DNA from 2 places in the Bacillus sp. TCT6 genome. Region 2 is predicted to be linked to the other one. Evidence: riboswitches for the same ligand, from Rfam matches in the RefSeq annotation. Region 2 holds a riboswitch; the other holds the start of a gene.

Region 1 (8,279 bases), 2.6 Mb from region 2:
TTGTATAATTCCAACCTGTTCGAGATGATAACGAACGAAACGCCAATATTGCTCATTAAATCTTGCTGCATTATAACAAATTTCTTCTACATCTTCTATTGGTAATTCTTTCGTTTGAAACATTCTTTCTTGTAGTAAAGAAAATAAAAATTGTATTTGCGACTTACTTGGCAATTCATCCTCAATGATTGAAAGTGGTAAATCATGATCCAACGGACTACACAATAAAATAGCTATACTCGGTTTGCCATCTCTTCCAGCTCTTCCGATTTCTTGTAAGTAAGAAGCTATATTAGTTGGATAATGAAAATGAATAATATATTGCGTATTCGCCTTATTTACCCCCATACCAAATGCACTTGTACATATTACAATCTGCAATTGATCGTTCATAAACTGCTGTTGAATTAACATACGCTCTTCATGTTCCATACCACCATGATAAAAAGCTACACCAGTAACACCTTTCCCTCTCAAGTATTCCGTTAACCTTTCTGTCCACGCTCTACTTGAACAATATACAATCCCCGGCCCTTGTAAATACATCACCTGCTCCAAAAGCGCCTCTTTCTTTTCTTCTATCGTCTCTACAAATTGCACCTCCATTGCAATATTAGGACGGTCAATAGAGTATACATGTTCCGCGGCACCCTTTAAATTTAAACTGTCTGCGATATCTTGCAGTACCCCTTTTGTCGCTGTGGCTGTCAATGCTAACACTGTAGGAGAACCAATATTTTCAATAACTACATTTAGTTTCTTATAGTCCGGTCTAAAATCATAACCCCATTGAGAAATACAATGAGCCTCATCAACAACAAATAATGAAATATGAATTTTCTTCAATTCCCTAATTAATAACTCCGACTGTAACATCTCTGGTGAAACAAAAATAAATTTATATGAAGATAATTTTTTCATCGCTTCTCTTTTTTCATTTAATGTCCGAAAACTATTAAATGCTATCACTCGGTTTTTCACAACATACTTTAATTGTGTCACTTGATCTTCCATTAAAGATAATAACGGCGATACAACAAGCACTGTTCCTTCTCGCATAAGCCCCGGAAACTGATAGCACATAGACTTTCCTCTTCCAGTCGGAAGCATTGCTATCACATCTTTTCCTTCTAATAAATCTGTAATAACTCCTTTTTGACCTGGACGAAATTCAGAATATCCAAACCACTTATATAAATATTCTTCAAGTTTCATTTACACCCTCCATCCGCGCTAATACAAGACGAACTTCAAAATAAGAGATATCTTCTCCAATCGCTTGTTTCAAAACACGTAACTTCCGCGTTTGCAATGCTTCAATTACTTTTATTACTTTGTCTATCTTTTCTTTTTCCATAAACATTTCAATAGAAAAATCTTTTTCTCGCAAAGCAATTTCAACAAAATGATCTTCTATCGTTGCAACCTTCAAATTCCGAATCGTTGCTATTTCTTCTAAAGAACGCCCTTGTCTCCAAAAATTATATGTTTTTTTCGTGGATAAACTAAATAGTTCAGCTCTCTCATTTGGATAAGATATAATTTCAGCTAATAGCGGAAATTCATTTTCTTTATCACGAACTTCTTGTATAAAGAAATGCATTGTACCCCAAAATAAAAAATACACCCTGAACATATCTTGTTTCGTAATTTCTGCTAATTGTTGCAATGTACAACCAATCCGTTCATAACCCGTTAGTCGATATGTTACAATCGTCGCTTCTATCGCATTACTTTTTTCTAAAAGATTATGTACTTCCGTCCACAGTTTTCTCGCCAATTCACTTCTCTTATATGGCCTTCCTGTTAGAAAACGTTTCACCCACATCATTATTTCTGTATCTTGTTGAATCGGGATAAACTTAGTATTATTCTGTTGTAAATTTGATATAGTTTGAATAATCAATGACAATCTTTTCCAAAATGTTTCACCTAATTCTCCATAATGTAAACCATGCAAATGCGCTGGAAAAGCATAAACTTCCTCCCATTTATGTAACTGCGTTTTACCCTTAGGTGTTAACACATATGTATTTTCATGTATTTCTTGAATAAAATCTGCTTGCAACAACTTTACAACTTCACCATCATAGTCATTTCTATTTAATGATTTATATATTCCGAACAAAAAAGAAATTCTAAACATATTTCCATCTTGTAAAGTTTGCGAAGAACGTTTGCCCTTTAGTAAATAATAAATAGATGAAACGGTTCTTTCACCATTCAATTGTTTTAAACAATGCAACAAAGTATATTGTATTTGCATGACCGCTTCCACCTTCCAATCTTAACTTCATTCTTTTCAGTACAATTACACTATCTACTGTCGCTCATTAAACTTATCATAATAAGAACTATATACTTGTATATATTCTATTGTATCAAACGAAATCATATTTACGTATTTTGAAAATCTTATGACATAATTCAAAAATAAGTTGACACTCTAATTGATAAGCATTATCATTATAATTTTATGTTGAAAAGTTTTACAAACCGTTTTACAATAAGGTTATAATTTTTATGGCAAGCTTTTCACATACATATTATCAGGAGGGAAAAAAGATGGCAAAATATACAATCGTTGATAAAGATACTTGTATTGCATGTGGTGCTTGTGGCGCTGCTGCACCAGACATTTATGACTATGATGATGAAGGTATTGCATTTGTAACATTAGACGATAACCAAGGTATCGTTGAAATTCCAGATGTATTAATTGAAGATATGATGGATGCATTCGAAGGCTGTCCAACTGACTCAATTAAAGTTGCTGACGAATCATTCGACGGAGACGCTTTAAAATTTGAATAGTCTTTTATTAACTTCAAAAAATGCCCCTCATATTGATGAGGGGCATTTTTTGTATCTAAATTTTATTTTCCTTAATAAAAAACCATTAGTAGTTCCACACTACTAATGGTTTATATATATTATGCATTTTTCATTTTTGCAAACACCCATACTTTCAGGCGTGAGAATAATGCCACAAATACAATTGTTACAACAATTCCTTTAATTAAATTAAATGGTAAGATTGCCGTTACAACCGTTGTTCTTATAGCTTCGCTAGACATAGCTGGTGAATTTAAAAACCAAGTGTACGCCGGGAATATGATGATGTAGTTTAATACACTCATAATAAGTGCCATTGTAATTGTCCCTAGCATTAACCCTGTCGTTAAACTCTTCACAGTACGATACTTTCTAAATAAGAAAGCTGCTGGTCCAATAAATAAACATCCTGCAATAAAGTTTGCAATTTCTCCAACTGGTACTCCCGTTAAACTTCCTTGAATCCCGTAATGTAAAATGTTCTTTATTGCCTCTACAATCACTCCAGCTACTGGTCCAAAGATAATTGCTGCAATTAGAGCTGGTACATCACTAAAATCAATTTTCAAAAATGGCGGAAGCCCTGGGAAAGGGAAATCTAACATCATTAGTAAATATGCAATACTACTTAGCATCGCTACACTCACCATCTGCACCACACTGTTTTTTTGTTTCATCTTTCTCTCTCCTTTTCCATCGATCTTCTCATGGAAAGTGGAAAGGTTCTGCTATGCCTATTTTTTCATAGAACGAAAAAACCCTTTGTGTTTTACACAAAGGGAGAATTTAAGGCACATCAAACAGACGTTCAAATCCATATCTTTTTTGAACGCTTGAACCTCCATCTTCTCCCATCCAGACTGTACTGTCGGCTTTGGAATCACACCAAATCCTGCCTTAACGGCTCGCGGGCTTAGAACAAAATCATAAATAGTTCATCACCGCCGGTCGGGATTTTCACCCTGCCCCGAAGATAGACCGATATTCTATTTTCCCCTTCATTATACAACAACCTCATAACATTGTGAACAAAAAAATTGTAACTTATTTAAAATTAGTTATTTATTTTTCGTAACAATAAATAAATTGCGAGATATTTTACAATACAATCCATATTTTTTATCATTCGGCATTTCTCTTTTGAATTACCTAGTCATATATAATTAAAAGTGATAAGATATTGAATTGTTAAGATAAGAACATTTTCTGAGTTATGGAGGAAATGTCATGAAAAAAGAAAAGAGACATTCTATTCGAGAAGCAATGAAAAAAAACTTAAGAAAAGAATACTTTTACTTAAAAAAAGAATTACTTTTCTACTGCCCAATTGATTTAGGCACATTCTCAAACGAGACATACTATGCTACTTTCGATGAAGATGGCATCAGTATTTATCAGTATGATAAAAAAACAGAAAGTAAATTAAAATTGTGTGAGCGTCATCCGTGGAAAAGTTGGAGTAAAGTGAAGATTGATCACTATTTGACAACTTCTCAATTTATTTTTCAGGGTGAGCGAAATTGGATCTTATCCCTTTTTCAAAAAGGAAAAGAAGCTCAAAGAATTATTGAAGAGCATACATCTTTACAAACAGAAGTTGTTTCCCGCTCTTTCTTAAAAAAACTTCCTGGTTTTCGTTCTAATACACCACTGAATAAATACATCGGTAGCATTTGTTACACTGCACTTATTGCATTTTTATTAAAATGGATGATTCCATTTCAAGCACCACAAATCGCCCTGTATTCTATTTCGATTGGTTGTATGCTTCTTGGCCTACTTTGTTTGACAATCGGTTTAATTGAACCGACTATCGTACTGTTTCGAACAAAAGAGAAAACAAGAACAAAAGTTTTTTACTTATATAGCTATTTAGCTATTTCTGGATTTATATGTGTCTTTATTTTTTGGTAAAAGAAGCCGTCCCAAAATAAATTTTGGGACGGTTTTCTTTTAGATATAAATACTCTAATTCACTCAATACTTCTAGCAGAAGCGCCCATATAATTTCATTTACATCGAACCTTATTTAAGAATATTCAAAGTTTAATTTTTGAGACGTTGCCTTTACTTAACATATAATTGTTGATTAGGATAAATTAGCTCTTGCTGCAATCCATTTTTTTCTTTAATTTCCTTAAGTGTCATACTAAATTTCCGTGCAATACTAACTAAAGTATCCCCTTTTTGTACGACATATAATGATGAAGAAACAACTTCATTTCTTTGTTCACTTAAAACAAGCAATGGGTTCATCGCATTCTTTTTCGCCATCGTCCATCTTCCTTGATGAAGTTCTAGATGTAAGTGTGCACCTCGCGATTCTCCCGTGTTCCCTACTTCTCCAATTTTTTCACCTTTTGAAATATAATCTCCTTGACCCACATATCTCTTATTTAAATGTGCATATACAGCCTCATATTCTCCGTGTTTAATAAATACAACATTTCCATAACTACTTGAATAATAAGACTTCGTTACCTTACCATCTTGGATAGCTGCCACAGGCGTTCCAATCGGTGCAGCTACATCAATACCATAGTGTTTTCCATGCCTTGTCCCAAAATAATCACTTATCTGACCTTCAACAGGCCATGTCCATCGATTTTCTTCTGCATAAACATGTAATTGAGATACAAACAGTATACTCAATAACATGACTCCGCATTTTAAAACTTTCATATACATCCTCCGTTTTCTAATTACCACCATACCTTCTCTATTTTGGTATATTACAGAAAAAAGTATACAAAAAAAGAAAGTGAATTACTCCACTTCCTTCTCTTTCTTATCACGAAAAACTAATGCACTACGGTTATACTCCACATCTTTCACTTGTAATCGGGCATTTATTACTCTAGCTACTGCAAATAAATAGTCAGATAATCTATTTACATACTTTAGAACAACTTCATTTATTTCTCCTTCTTTTTGTAAGGACACGATACATCGTTCTGCTCGCCTTACAACTGTACGTGCAATATGAATAGCAGCTGCCGACTCGCTTCCACCTGGTAAAATAAAGCGCTCTAGCGGCGGTGCTTCTTCTATATACAAATCAATCTTTCTTTCTAAGCTTTCAACCATCTCAATTGTCACCTTATAAGGAATTTTTTGTTCCACTATTGCCAAGTCTCCTCCGCAATCAAATAGCTCATGTTGAATATTTTCGAGCTCATTGTAAATATCTCTATAAGTCCTGCCTTGAAGCTTAGTCATTGCATATCCGATATGAGAATTCGCCTCGTCTATTGTTCCATACGCTTCCACACGGATATCATCTTTATCAACCCTACCGCCTATTACACTTGTCGTTCCTTTATCTCCTGTTTTTGTATATAATTTCATTTCTTCACAGCACCTCTCTTGTTATTCTTTATTCGAGCAACATAGAAAAAAGTTCTACCATTCTTTATTTAATTGAGTTTACAAAAAAATAAAAAACAGCAGAACTTTATTCATTATCAACTTTAAAAACAAATATCTAAATTATACGATTCGGTAAATATACAGAGAATGTAGTTCCTTCTCCAACAACACTTGAAACAGAAATTTTACCATCATGACCTTGAACAATATTTTTCGCAATCGCAAGCCCGAGTCCTGTTCCACCCTTTTTCCCACGTGTTCTTGCTTTATCAGCTTTATAGAAACGATCAAATAAAAATGGAATATCCTCTTCTGGAATGCCTGCACCCGAATCTTGTACTTCAAAAATGAGGCCATTATTTTTCGAATCAATTACAAGCGTTACATGTCCGCCTGCGTTTGTATGACGTATTGCGTTATCAATTAAATTCGTCAATACTTGCTCCATACGATCTGCATCAAATGGGTATTGTTCAATTGAATCTTTGAAATCAACCGTTAACGCGACCTCTTTATCCTTTGCAATCCCTTGGAATTTACGACCTATTTTTTCAACGAAAGGATGAATATCAACTTCACCTATATGTAACTCTACATTACCACTTTCCATGCGTGCTAAATCTAATAATTCATTTACAAGTTTACCTAAACGAACGGATTCATCATAAATGATTTGAACAAACTCATCAATTTCTTCTTTCGTTTGCACAATATCATCTAAAATCGCTTCACTATACCCTTGCAGCATTACCATTGGTGTACGAAGTTCATGCGATACATTCGCAATAAAGTCTTGACGCATCTTTTCAAGACGGCGTTCTTCCGTCATATCTCGCAGTACCGCTACAGCTCCACGAATTTTCGTTTGATTGTAAAGCGGCGTCATAAGAACTACATAGTTCCCTTTTTGTAAATTAATTTCAACAACTTGTTGTTGTTCACTTTCTACAACAAGATGGAATAGTTCCACAAGTTCAGAAGGTAGTTTTTTACTTAGCTCTATCTCTTTTTCTTCTTGCCAAACTTGTAAGAAATGTTCGGCCGGCGGATTAATTACAACGACTTCACCTTCTTGATTTAACGTAATAACCCCATCTGCCATACTACTTAAAATACTAGCTAACTGTTCTTTTTCTTGCTGCAGTGCATTCATATTAAACTTCAACTGTTTCCCCATTTGATTTAAGGCCGTTGCAAGCTCACCAATCTCGTCCTGAGACACCATAGGAGCTTTCGCATCAAACTTCCCACGCGCCACCTCAAAAGCAACTTCACGCATTTTACGGAGTGGTGCTGTAATTCGAGTAGACAAGAAGAATGCAAAGAACGTTGTTAATATAATCGCAATCCCTGCTGATAAGAATATAAAATCAGTCGTTCTCTCCATGCCTTGTATCGGTACTTGTAAAGATTCGTATACGAACACTGCACTTTGATTTTTTGACTGCACTGGTTTTCCGACAATCATAATATCATTTTCAGTGTTTTTATTCTTTCTACTATTAGAGGCTTTTCTAATGTTATTCTTAATTTCTTTTTTGTCTGTGAAAACAGCCGCTAATTCTTTATCTTCTTTCAAATCATCCATTGTAAGAGTGACTAACCCTTCTTGTTTCGGCGAAGATGATATTTCTTTACCATCTTCTACAATAATGATCCTTGAAAGTGAATCAGAGAATTTGTACGCGATATTCTCAATCGTTTTTACATCGGCACCTTCTTCAATTAACTCTGAAACACTTGTTGCAACTTTTTGAAGCCTATCTTCACTCATATCAACATAATATGTTCTAAAAAACTGTGAAAGTAAAATCGCAACAAATCCAAGCACAAACGAAACGAGAAGTAATATAGTCATCCATAACTTCCCTACTACACTTCTCCAAAGCATCAGTCGTTCACAACCTCAAATTTATAACCTACGCCCCAAACGGTAACAATCATCTTCGCAGCATCTGGTGATTTTTTACTTAACTTCTCACGTAAACGCTTTACATGCGTATCAACTGTACGTAAATCTCCGAAGAATTCATATTGCCATACTTCTTTTAACAATTGCTCACGATCGAATACTT
Region 2 (8,279 bases):
ATCATGTCACACTCAATATTTACGATATCTCCGGCATTTTTTTCTCCAATGACAGATTCGCTTACTGTGTGCGGGATGAGTGAAATCGTTATGGAAGCTTCGTCTATATCAAATATCGTTAAACTCGTTCCATCAACAGCAATGGACCCTTTATGCAAACAATAGTGTAGCAATTCATCAGAAATTGCTATTTTATAATAGACGGCATTGTAATGTTGTTTTTTAGTTAAAATCGTTCCGATGCCATCAATGTGTCCTGAAACGAAATGTCCACCGAATCTTCCATTTGCAGACATTGCCCGCTCTAAATTTACTTTAGAGTGGGGTTTAAGCATGCGAAGCGATGTCGACTGCATCGTTTCAGGCATTGCATCAACTGTAAATGAAGTAGTTGTAAAGTTTGTTACAGTTAAGCAAATACCGTTAACTGCGATACTATCACCTAAGTGAACATCTGATAAAATTTTCTTTGCATGAATCGTTAATTTCATCGCTTCTCCGCTTTGTTGCATGTTTGCTATCGTTCCTAATTCTTCTACAATTCCTGTAAACATTCCGTCACCTCGTTTCGGGCATTCGCAACGATTTTTATATCATCACCAATTTGTTTCATCTCTTGAATTTTCAAGGAAAGCGCATCTTGTAATTTTGAAAAACCATTTCCTCCAAATAAAGTAGGAGCATCTTTTCCACCAATTAATTTCGGGCTTATATAGGTTACAATTTCATTGAAATTGTTTGTTTTTAAGAAACTTGCATGAATTGATTGGCCACCTTCAACGAATAGAGAAAGAATTTGTTTCTCTCCAAGAAAGGAAAGAAGGTCCTCGATTTCTATATGCTTCGTTTCCATTTGGAATATAGCTATATTTTTAGAATTATAAGAAGATATCTTCTCTTTCTTTACATCCTTACCGACAATAATCCATGTCGGTGCTAAACCATCTGTTATAACATGAGAAGATGGTGGCGTTCGTAAATGGGTATCTAAAACAACGCGAATAGGATGTTTCCCACCATTTGGAATTCTTGTTGTTAAATGAGGATTATCAGCTATAACTGTATTCACTCCAACAAGAATTGCATCATGTGTATGGCGATATTGGTGAACATCAGCACGTGCTTCTTCACCTGTAATCCACTTACTTTCACCAGTTACAGTTGCTATTTTTCCATCTAAGCTCATCGCTGTTTTGATTGTTACAAAAGGGCGTTTCGTTTTCATGTAGTGAAAAAAGTAGCGATTTAATAAAACTGCTTCTGCTTCAAGAACACCGGTAGTTACTTCAATTCTAGCTTCCTCTAATCTTCTTTTTCCGTTACCAGAAACGAGCGGATTACAATCGAGAGTAGCAATTACCACACGCTTAACTCCTTTTTCGATGAGCAATTCACAACAAGGTGGTGTTTTTCCAAAGTGGCTACACGGTTCCAGTGTTACATAAACGGTAGCGTCTTTGGCGTTCTGACTAGCCATTTGAAGGGCATGAACTTCTGCGTGTTCTTCACCAGCTCGTAAATGAGCCCCCATACCAACGATGTTTCCATCTTTTACAACAACAGCACCAACCATAGGATTTGGACTTGTTTGTCCTGATGTTCCTTCTGCTAACTGCAGGGCAATCCTCATATATTCTTGATCTGTCATTTTCTTCACCTCTCCTAAAAAAATCAAAAAACCCCAAGGATTTAATATCCTTGGGGTTTGGGAGACGTGATTTCTAGAAATATAGTTTGAATACGAAAGCATAGGAAAGAAACCTAACGATAATTGATATTTCTGCATAAGGAAAAAACCTAGCAAAATATCGAATTTTTAAACGCTAGTTGTCTCTTTTTATTTCAGTATAAAAAATAAGTATAGAAAATTAAACATATATAAAGAATCAAAATGAATCTTTAAAAATATGCATACTGAAATAAAAGTGTATTCACTATATAAAAAACTAGAAACATATCCTTCTCCCATCCAGACTATACTGTCGGCCCTAGAGTTTCACTAGATCCACCGTTTTCGAGTTGAAAACGGGTCACGGACTTAGAAGTTTTCACTTCATCACCGCCGGTTGGGAATTTCACCCGACCCCGAAGGATGCTGTTTGCTCAAATTATAGCACAAAAAAAATAAAAGGCTAGTAAAAAATATTCGAATGTGAAGAATTGTGTGAAAATATATGTGGGCTGGAATGGAAATAAAAGTATTAGAAGTGTTGTAAGGAGAAGGGATATAACGGAGTTGCTAAAAAGAAAAAACATGCACAAAAAAATGTGCATGTCACATGTAAAATTATTCTGCCTCTGGTGCTCTAACAACAGACTCGAATTTACCTTTATGCGAAGCGTCGCAATAAGGCATATTTTTTGATAAACCACAACGGCATAAAGAAAATGCCGGTTTTGCTGGGAATACATTCCCTTGTGAGTCGACTAATTCCACGTCCCCTGTAACGCGAAAAGAGCCATTATCATTTACTTTAATTTGTACTTTTGCCAACGTTATCCCTCCTTCCCAAACGCTTAATTTCATCATATAATCAAGGGAAGTGCTTGACAATATAAAAAGAGCACTTTGTTTGAGAAAGAAGAGAGTGTTATAATAGTTTTCATAACTGACTAGAGTAAGGTGACGAGAGATGGATAAACAATTACATACATTACGAAACATTGCAAATGAGCGCACGTGGGCATCATTTTTGAATGATAATCATCCATATAGTTTGTTACATTGGTCCATTGCAGGTGTAGGGCAAGAGGCAAAGGATGTTTGGTTACTTCAAGATGAAGTAACATTTCAAACGACAGAATTCCCAACGTTAGATGATGCAATGCAATGGATTTCTGAAAATATGGAACAAGTTACAGACGTTTTAGCGCAATAAAAAAACAGGCTTATGCAAGCCTGTTTTTTGTTTCTTTCACATATGTGTTTAAAAATTGATCGATGGCTGCTTCGTACTCTTCTTTATTTTCGTTATAAGAGCAAGCGTGTGCACCACGTTCTGCAATATAAAGTTGTTTATTGTTTTCTTTTGCTTCATATAGTGATTTCGTCATATCAGCTAAAATATAATCATCATCTTTACTATGAATAAAGAGGACGGGATTGTTAATATTTTTTATACAATCAATTGGTGAAACTTCGCGAATCGTATAACCGTCACGCACTTTTAAAAAAGCATTTGCTAAAGGTAATAAAGGCCATTTTGGTAAATGGAATTCAACCTTTAAACGGTGCTGTAATTGTCCGTGAAAATCAGAGAAAGGACAATCTGCAATATAGAAATCAGCACCATCTTCTACAAGTCCTGCGTATTGAAGAAGTGTTGCAGCTCCCATAGATTCACCATGAATACCGAGTGTTATATTTGTTCCAAAGCGACTTTTTAGCCAGTCAACTACAGATTTTAAATCATGTTTTTCATAGTATCCATAGCTTGTTGTTTTTCCGCCAGTTTTACCATGACGACGATGATCATAAATAACGACATTATACCCTCTGTTTAAAAATAACCTTGCATATTTTACAGAGTTCATTTTATTTACAGTTACGCCGTGACAAAAAATCATAAACTTATTGGAATGACCAGCAGGAATGTAATAGCCGTGAAGATCATATCCGAATTGTGAAGGAATATGAATTTCTTCTTTATGAAGAGCATCAAAATCTTCTATACGAAAATGTTTTTTCGTTTCTCTTTCGAGTACTTCTTCCTCTGTTTTTTTCTTTAAATACATCACTTTATTTGTAAAGAAAATCCCAAGGGCTGTTATCGCACCTAGTACAGTAAACAATGCTGCAAAAAAACGTTTCATACTTTACCTCATCCTCCAAATACCGTTACATGTGATACACTTATATTGTATCACAATGATATAAAAGGGGAGAAATAGGAAATGGTGCATATACAAAAAATTACGCCAACGATGAAAGAAACAATTCGAATGTTTATGTGTGAGAACTGGGGAAGTTCATTGATGGTTTCACGTGGTAAGGGGCATCAATTAGAAGAGTTGCCAGGATTTGTTGCGTTTTCTAATGACAGAATAATCGGAATTATAACGTATGAAGTGACTGGAAATATGTGTGAAATTATATCGTTAGATAGTATTGAAGAAAGAAAAGGAATAGGGAAGAAGCTTGTGGATTGTGTATTGCAAGTTGCAGAAGAAGAACGGTGCAGGCAGGTTTGTCTTATTACAACAAATGATAATATGAATGCGTTACGATTTTACCAAAAACGTAATTTTGTAATGACTAATTTATATGTGAATGCGGTAGAGGAGGCACGAAAAATAAAGAAAGAAATTCCACGTATTGGATATGATAATATCCCAATTTTACATGAAATTCAGTTGGAGTATCGTTTAGTGAAATGATGTAACAATTTTCAGAAATATGAGTTATTAATCTTGACGGATAGTGTAATTTAGGTTACCGTAAAATTGTAATCTATTACCATATTAAGGGGTGACGATGTGGCAACTATACGTGATGTTGCAAAATTGGCAGGTGTTTCAGTCGCAACCGTTTCACGAGTTATTAATGAAAAAGGATATGTTCATGAGGACACAGTAAAACAAGTAAAGGAAGCAATTGAAGAATTACGTTATAGGCCAAACAGTGCAGCGAAGCCACTATTTAAAGAGAATTCAACGATAATTGCATTACTTGTAGATAATCTATATGACCCATCAAACATCACTTTGCTACATTGTATTGAGGAAATAGCATATAAAGAAGGATATCAAATCATTGTTTGTAATATAGAGAATAAAGATAGATACATATATATGTTGAAGGAGAATAACGTTGCAGGTGTTATTTTAACAAAATCCGTTTTTAAAAGTATAGGAGAAATTCCATTTCCGTTTGTTGTGATTGATGAGCAACAATCACATGGAAATTATTATGAAAGTGGACAGAGGGCTGTTTCTTTATTAAAAGAGAAAGGGTGTCACTTTCTTGCATATTTCGGTGAGGGAGAAGAAAGTGAAGAAATGGAAGATCATATAGCAGGTTTTTTAGATACTGTTTGGGATGAAGGAATCTCTTATCGAGAAGAATGTGTACAAGGGTATACAAATAAACAGTTTATTACATTATTGCGAAACAATCCGTATATAGATGGAATTGTAACCTCAAGTGATCAGATTGCTATTGAGTTAATTCGGTCAGCAAGATTTGTAAATATACATGTACCAGATAAATTAAAAATTGTTGGACCGAATGGGAGCATAGAGTGTGAATGGATAGGTTCATCACTACCGGCAATTGAAAGCTATGTCAAAGATAACGGAAAAGTAGCTTTTCAACAATTAAAAGGAAAAATAAAAAAGTAAAAGGTGCGTTTTATACGCACCTTTTTATAATGTAATTGCGGCAATAAAGCCAAATATAAGTAACGGTATATTGTAATGTAGAAAAGTGGGTACACATGTATCCCATATATGATGGTGCTGACCATCAGCATTTAAACCGGATGTTGGTCCGAGGGTACTATCTGATGCTGGAGATCCTGCGTCACCTAGCGCTCCGGCTGTACCAATAATTGCAATTGTAGCCATCGGACTAAATCCAAGCTGAATGCACAGAGGTACAAAAATTGTTGTTAAGATAGGGATGGTTGAAAAGGATGAACCAATTCCCATCGTAACGAGAAGTCCAATAACAAGCATAAGAAATGCAGCGAGTGGTTTGTTATTTCCGATTATATGTGCACTCGTTTGCACCAGAGATTCAACATGTCCTGTTTTTCGAAGAACAGCGCCGAATCCAGCGGCAGCAATCATAACAAAGCCAATAAAGGACATCATACGCATTCCGCTTGTTAATATCGCATCTGCTTCTTTAAGTGGTAGACTACCACTTACTGATAAGACGATAATACCTGCTAAAGCACCGAAAATCATTGATTCTGTTGTTAATTGAACAGTTAATGTAGCAATGATAGATAATAACCCGAAAGTAATGCTACGTTTTGTATAGGGAACGATCTCATTTTCGGTAGTATGAATTTGTTCTGTTTCATACGTACGAGGTTTTCGGTACGTAATGAATACCGCTACACATAATCCAATAATCATACCGAGTGCTGGAATAGTCATTGCTTTTGGAATAAGTGTGACATCAAATGTAAGACCGCTTTGCGCAGCGTTGGTTTGCAATACGTCATGATAAATTTTTCCGAACCCTGCAGGGATCCACATATAAGGAGTAATTAATCCAAATGTAATAATACACGTGACAAGTCTTCGATCCACTTTCAGCTCATTTAATACTTTTAAAAGTGCTGGAATTAAGATGGGGATGAAAGCAATGTGAACAGGAATCACATTTTGTGAGAAACAAGCCATCGTTAAAATAATGAATAAAATAAGTATTTTAGAATAAACTTGTTTTTTCGTGTCTTGTTCATTGCCAATCCATTTTAATGCAGTTTGAATCATAGCATCTGGAAGTCCTGTTTTGGAAAGGGAAATAGCGAAACCACCAAGCATTGCATAACTTAAAGCGATTGGAGCACTGTTTCCAAGACCAGTTGTAAAAGTGTTAATCGTTTCTGAAATACCGAGTCCGCCGATAATTCCGCCTGTTAAAGCTCCAACAATGATGGCGACAATGACCTGGACACGTAACAAACTAAGCAATAGCATAATTGCTACTGCGACGAGTACAGCGTTCATAATAAATGTAATCTCCCTAAATTTTTATTCTGTTAAGACAAGTAAATATGAAACATTTTGCTATGTTTATACATACTTGCGACATATTATTATAAAATGTTTTCTATGAAATGTAAAAGAGCCTTTTGTTACTAATGCTGAAAAGCTAGCTCTTGTTTAATTGATTGCAAAGAATTGGCGAATAATTCTGGTTCTTCTAGATCAGGAGAATGTGCTGAATTTGGGAACCAAATCATTTTTTTTATAGGCGCTTCAATAATATCGCAATATTCCTGAACGAGTGCATAAGGAGTTTGATAATCATAGCGACCAGAACAAAAATAAACTGGAATAGATAAACTTGAGATAGAAGAAAAGAAATCGATTGTCAGCATTTCTTCCCATAAAACGCCAGATTTTAAATTTCCTGCGAGAAACTTGAACCAATCTAATAGCGTATATTCAGGAGAAAAGAAACCTTTTCGTATGAAAGAAAAGGAAGATCCGTTTTGGATTGCTCCTCCGAATGTGCCAAGCCACTTTCTTTGAATAATAAGACGTCTCATATCTAAAAATGGTGGTTTTCCTAATTTTAAAAGGGAAGCTAATGCTTTTTTATGATCATGTTTTTTTGCAGAACTAATTAAATGTTGATATAGCAATTCTTCATTTTGTTTCATATGTACAATTTGCCCAATACCGATGTAAGCCTCGATATACTTTGGATATTGATGTGCTATGTTAAGCCCAATAATACTTCCCCAAGAATGACCAGCGAGAAATAGTTTTTGTTTGTTGAACCTTTTAAGTGCATATTGAATCACTTCTTTTGCATCGGAAACGAATTGTTCGATTGTAAAATTTGCTCCGAAATCTTTCATTGAAAAAGATTTACCCGCCCCGCGCTGATCCCAATTAATAACAATAAAGTGCTTCTCTAATTCTTTTTGAAAATGACGAATAAATCCGATTTGTGCCATGCCGGGTCCACCATGGCAGCATAATAAAATAGGCTGCTCTACGTTTTGCCCACGCATAAGGAGAGTTTGTTTTCGATTATTAATCATAACGCTTTCTATCGTAGCGATACTATTAGGAATGAGTTGTTTGTTTTCAGTATAGAACTGAGGGGTATAGCTACGCAAAAGCATATTGAAAACCTCCTTTTGTGAAATCGTATGAATCGCACAGGCTATTCATTTTGCATATACTGTTAGAAAATCATTGTAACATACCATACTAGTGTCATTTCAACACGGGAGGAGGGAAATTGTGACGATTGGAGAAATTATAGATGGTTTAAATAGGCGTGAATCCATCGCTATTATAGCAAAACGTCTTGAAATAAGCCCGTATACATTATCGAAGAAATTAAGATTGATTGGATACGAATATGATGGAGAGCAGAAGAAACGTATTTTTGTAGGAGATGGAGAAGAACCACGTCACTTACAACTCCAAGAAGCGACCGCCCTTCAATATGAGAAAACAGATTATCAATTATTAATTTATGAGCAATTACAAAGTATTTATGAATTATTAAGAAGAAGAGAAGAAGTAATTGCACCAATTATGAGTAAAAGTACAGAGAAAAAGAGACGCACCTTTTCTATTAA

Evidence for each region. Region 2 has a riboswitch for FMN ahead of ribD (bifunctional diaminohydroxyphosphoribosylaminopyrimidine deaminase/5-amino-6-(5-phosphoribosylamino)uracil reductase RibD). Riboswitches for the same ligand answer to the same signal wherever they lie in the genome.
Region 1: another riboswitch for FMN. It lies ahead of AC0ONG_RS06095 (ECF transporter S component); the one in region 2 lies ahead of ribD (bifunctional diaminohydroxyphosphoribosylaminopyrimidine deaminase/5-amino-6-(5-phosphoribosylamino)uracil reductase RibD).

What each region holds. Positions count from the first base shown of each region.
Region 1 covers NZ_JBVYHX010000001.1:1,193,772-1,202,050, reverse strand. Annotated here, with positions in the region: gene recQ (ATP-dependent DNA helicase RecQ) at 1-1,215, opposite strand, end outside; gene AC0ONG_RS06105 (YpbB family protein) at 1,205-2,266, opposite strand; gene AC0ONG_RS06100 (ferredoxin) at 2,566-2,814, shown strand; gene AC0ONG_RS06095 (ECF transporter S component) at 2,934-3,512, opposite strand; FMN riboswitch at 3,675-3,814, opposite strand; gene AC0ONG_RS06090 (hypothetical protein) at 4,063-4,749, shown strand; gene AC0ONG_RS06085 (peptidoglycan DD-metalloendopeptidase family protein) at 4,903-5,517, opposite strand; gene AC0ONG_RS06080 (cob(I)yrinic acid a,c-diamide adenosyltransferase) at 5,602-6,183, opposite strand; gene resE (sensor histidine kinase ResE) at 6,320-8,095, opposite strand; gene resD (DNA-binding response regulator ResD) at 8,095-8,279, opposite strand, start outside.
Region 2 covers NZ_JBVYHX010000001.1:3,790,179-3,798,457, reverse strand. Annotated here, with positions in the region: gene ribE (riboflavin synthase) at 1-554, opposite strand, end outside; gene ribD (bifunctional diaminohydroxyphosphoribosylaminopyrimidine deaminase/5-amino-6-(5-phosphoribosylamino)uracil reductase RibD) at 536-1,648, opposite strand; FMN riboswitch at 1,954-2,097, opposite strand; gene AC0ONG_RS19265 (CDGSH iron-sulfur domain-containing protein) at 2,288-2,494, opposite strand; gene AC0ONG_RS19260 (DUF2552 family protein) at 2,634-2,879, shown strand; gene AC0ONG_RS19255 (alpha/beta hydrolase) at 2,890-3,813, opposite strand; gene AC0ONG_RS19250 (GNAT family N-acetyltransferase) at 3,895-4,377, shown strand; gene AC0ONG_RS19245 (LacI family DNA-binding transcriptional regulator) at 4,477-5,340, shown strand; gene AC0ONG_RS19240 (Na+/H+ antiporter family protein) at 5,365-6,684, opposite strand; gene AC0ONG_RS19235 (alpha/beta fold hydrolase) at 6,816-7,814, opposite strand; gene AC0ONG_RS19230 (ribbon-helix-helix domain-containing protein) at 7,936-8,279, shown strand, end outside.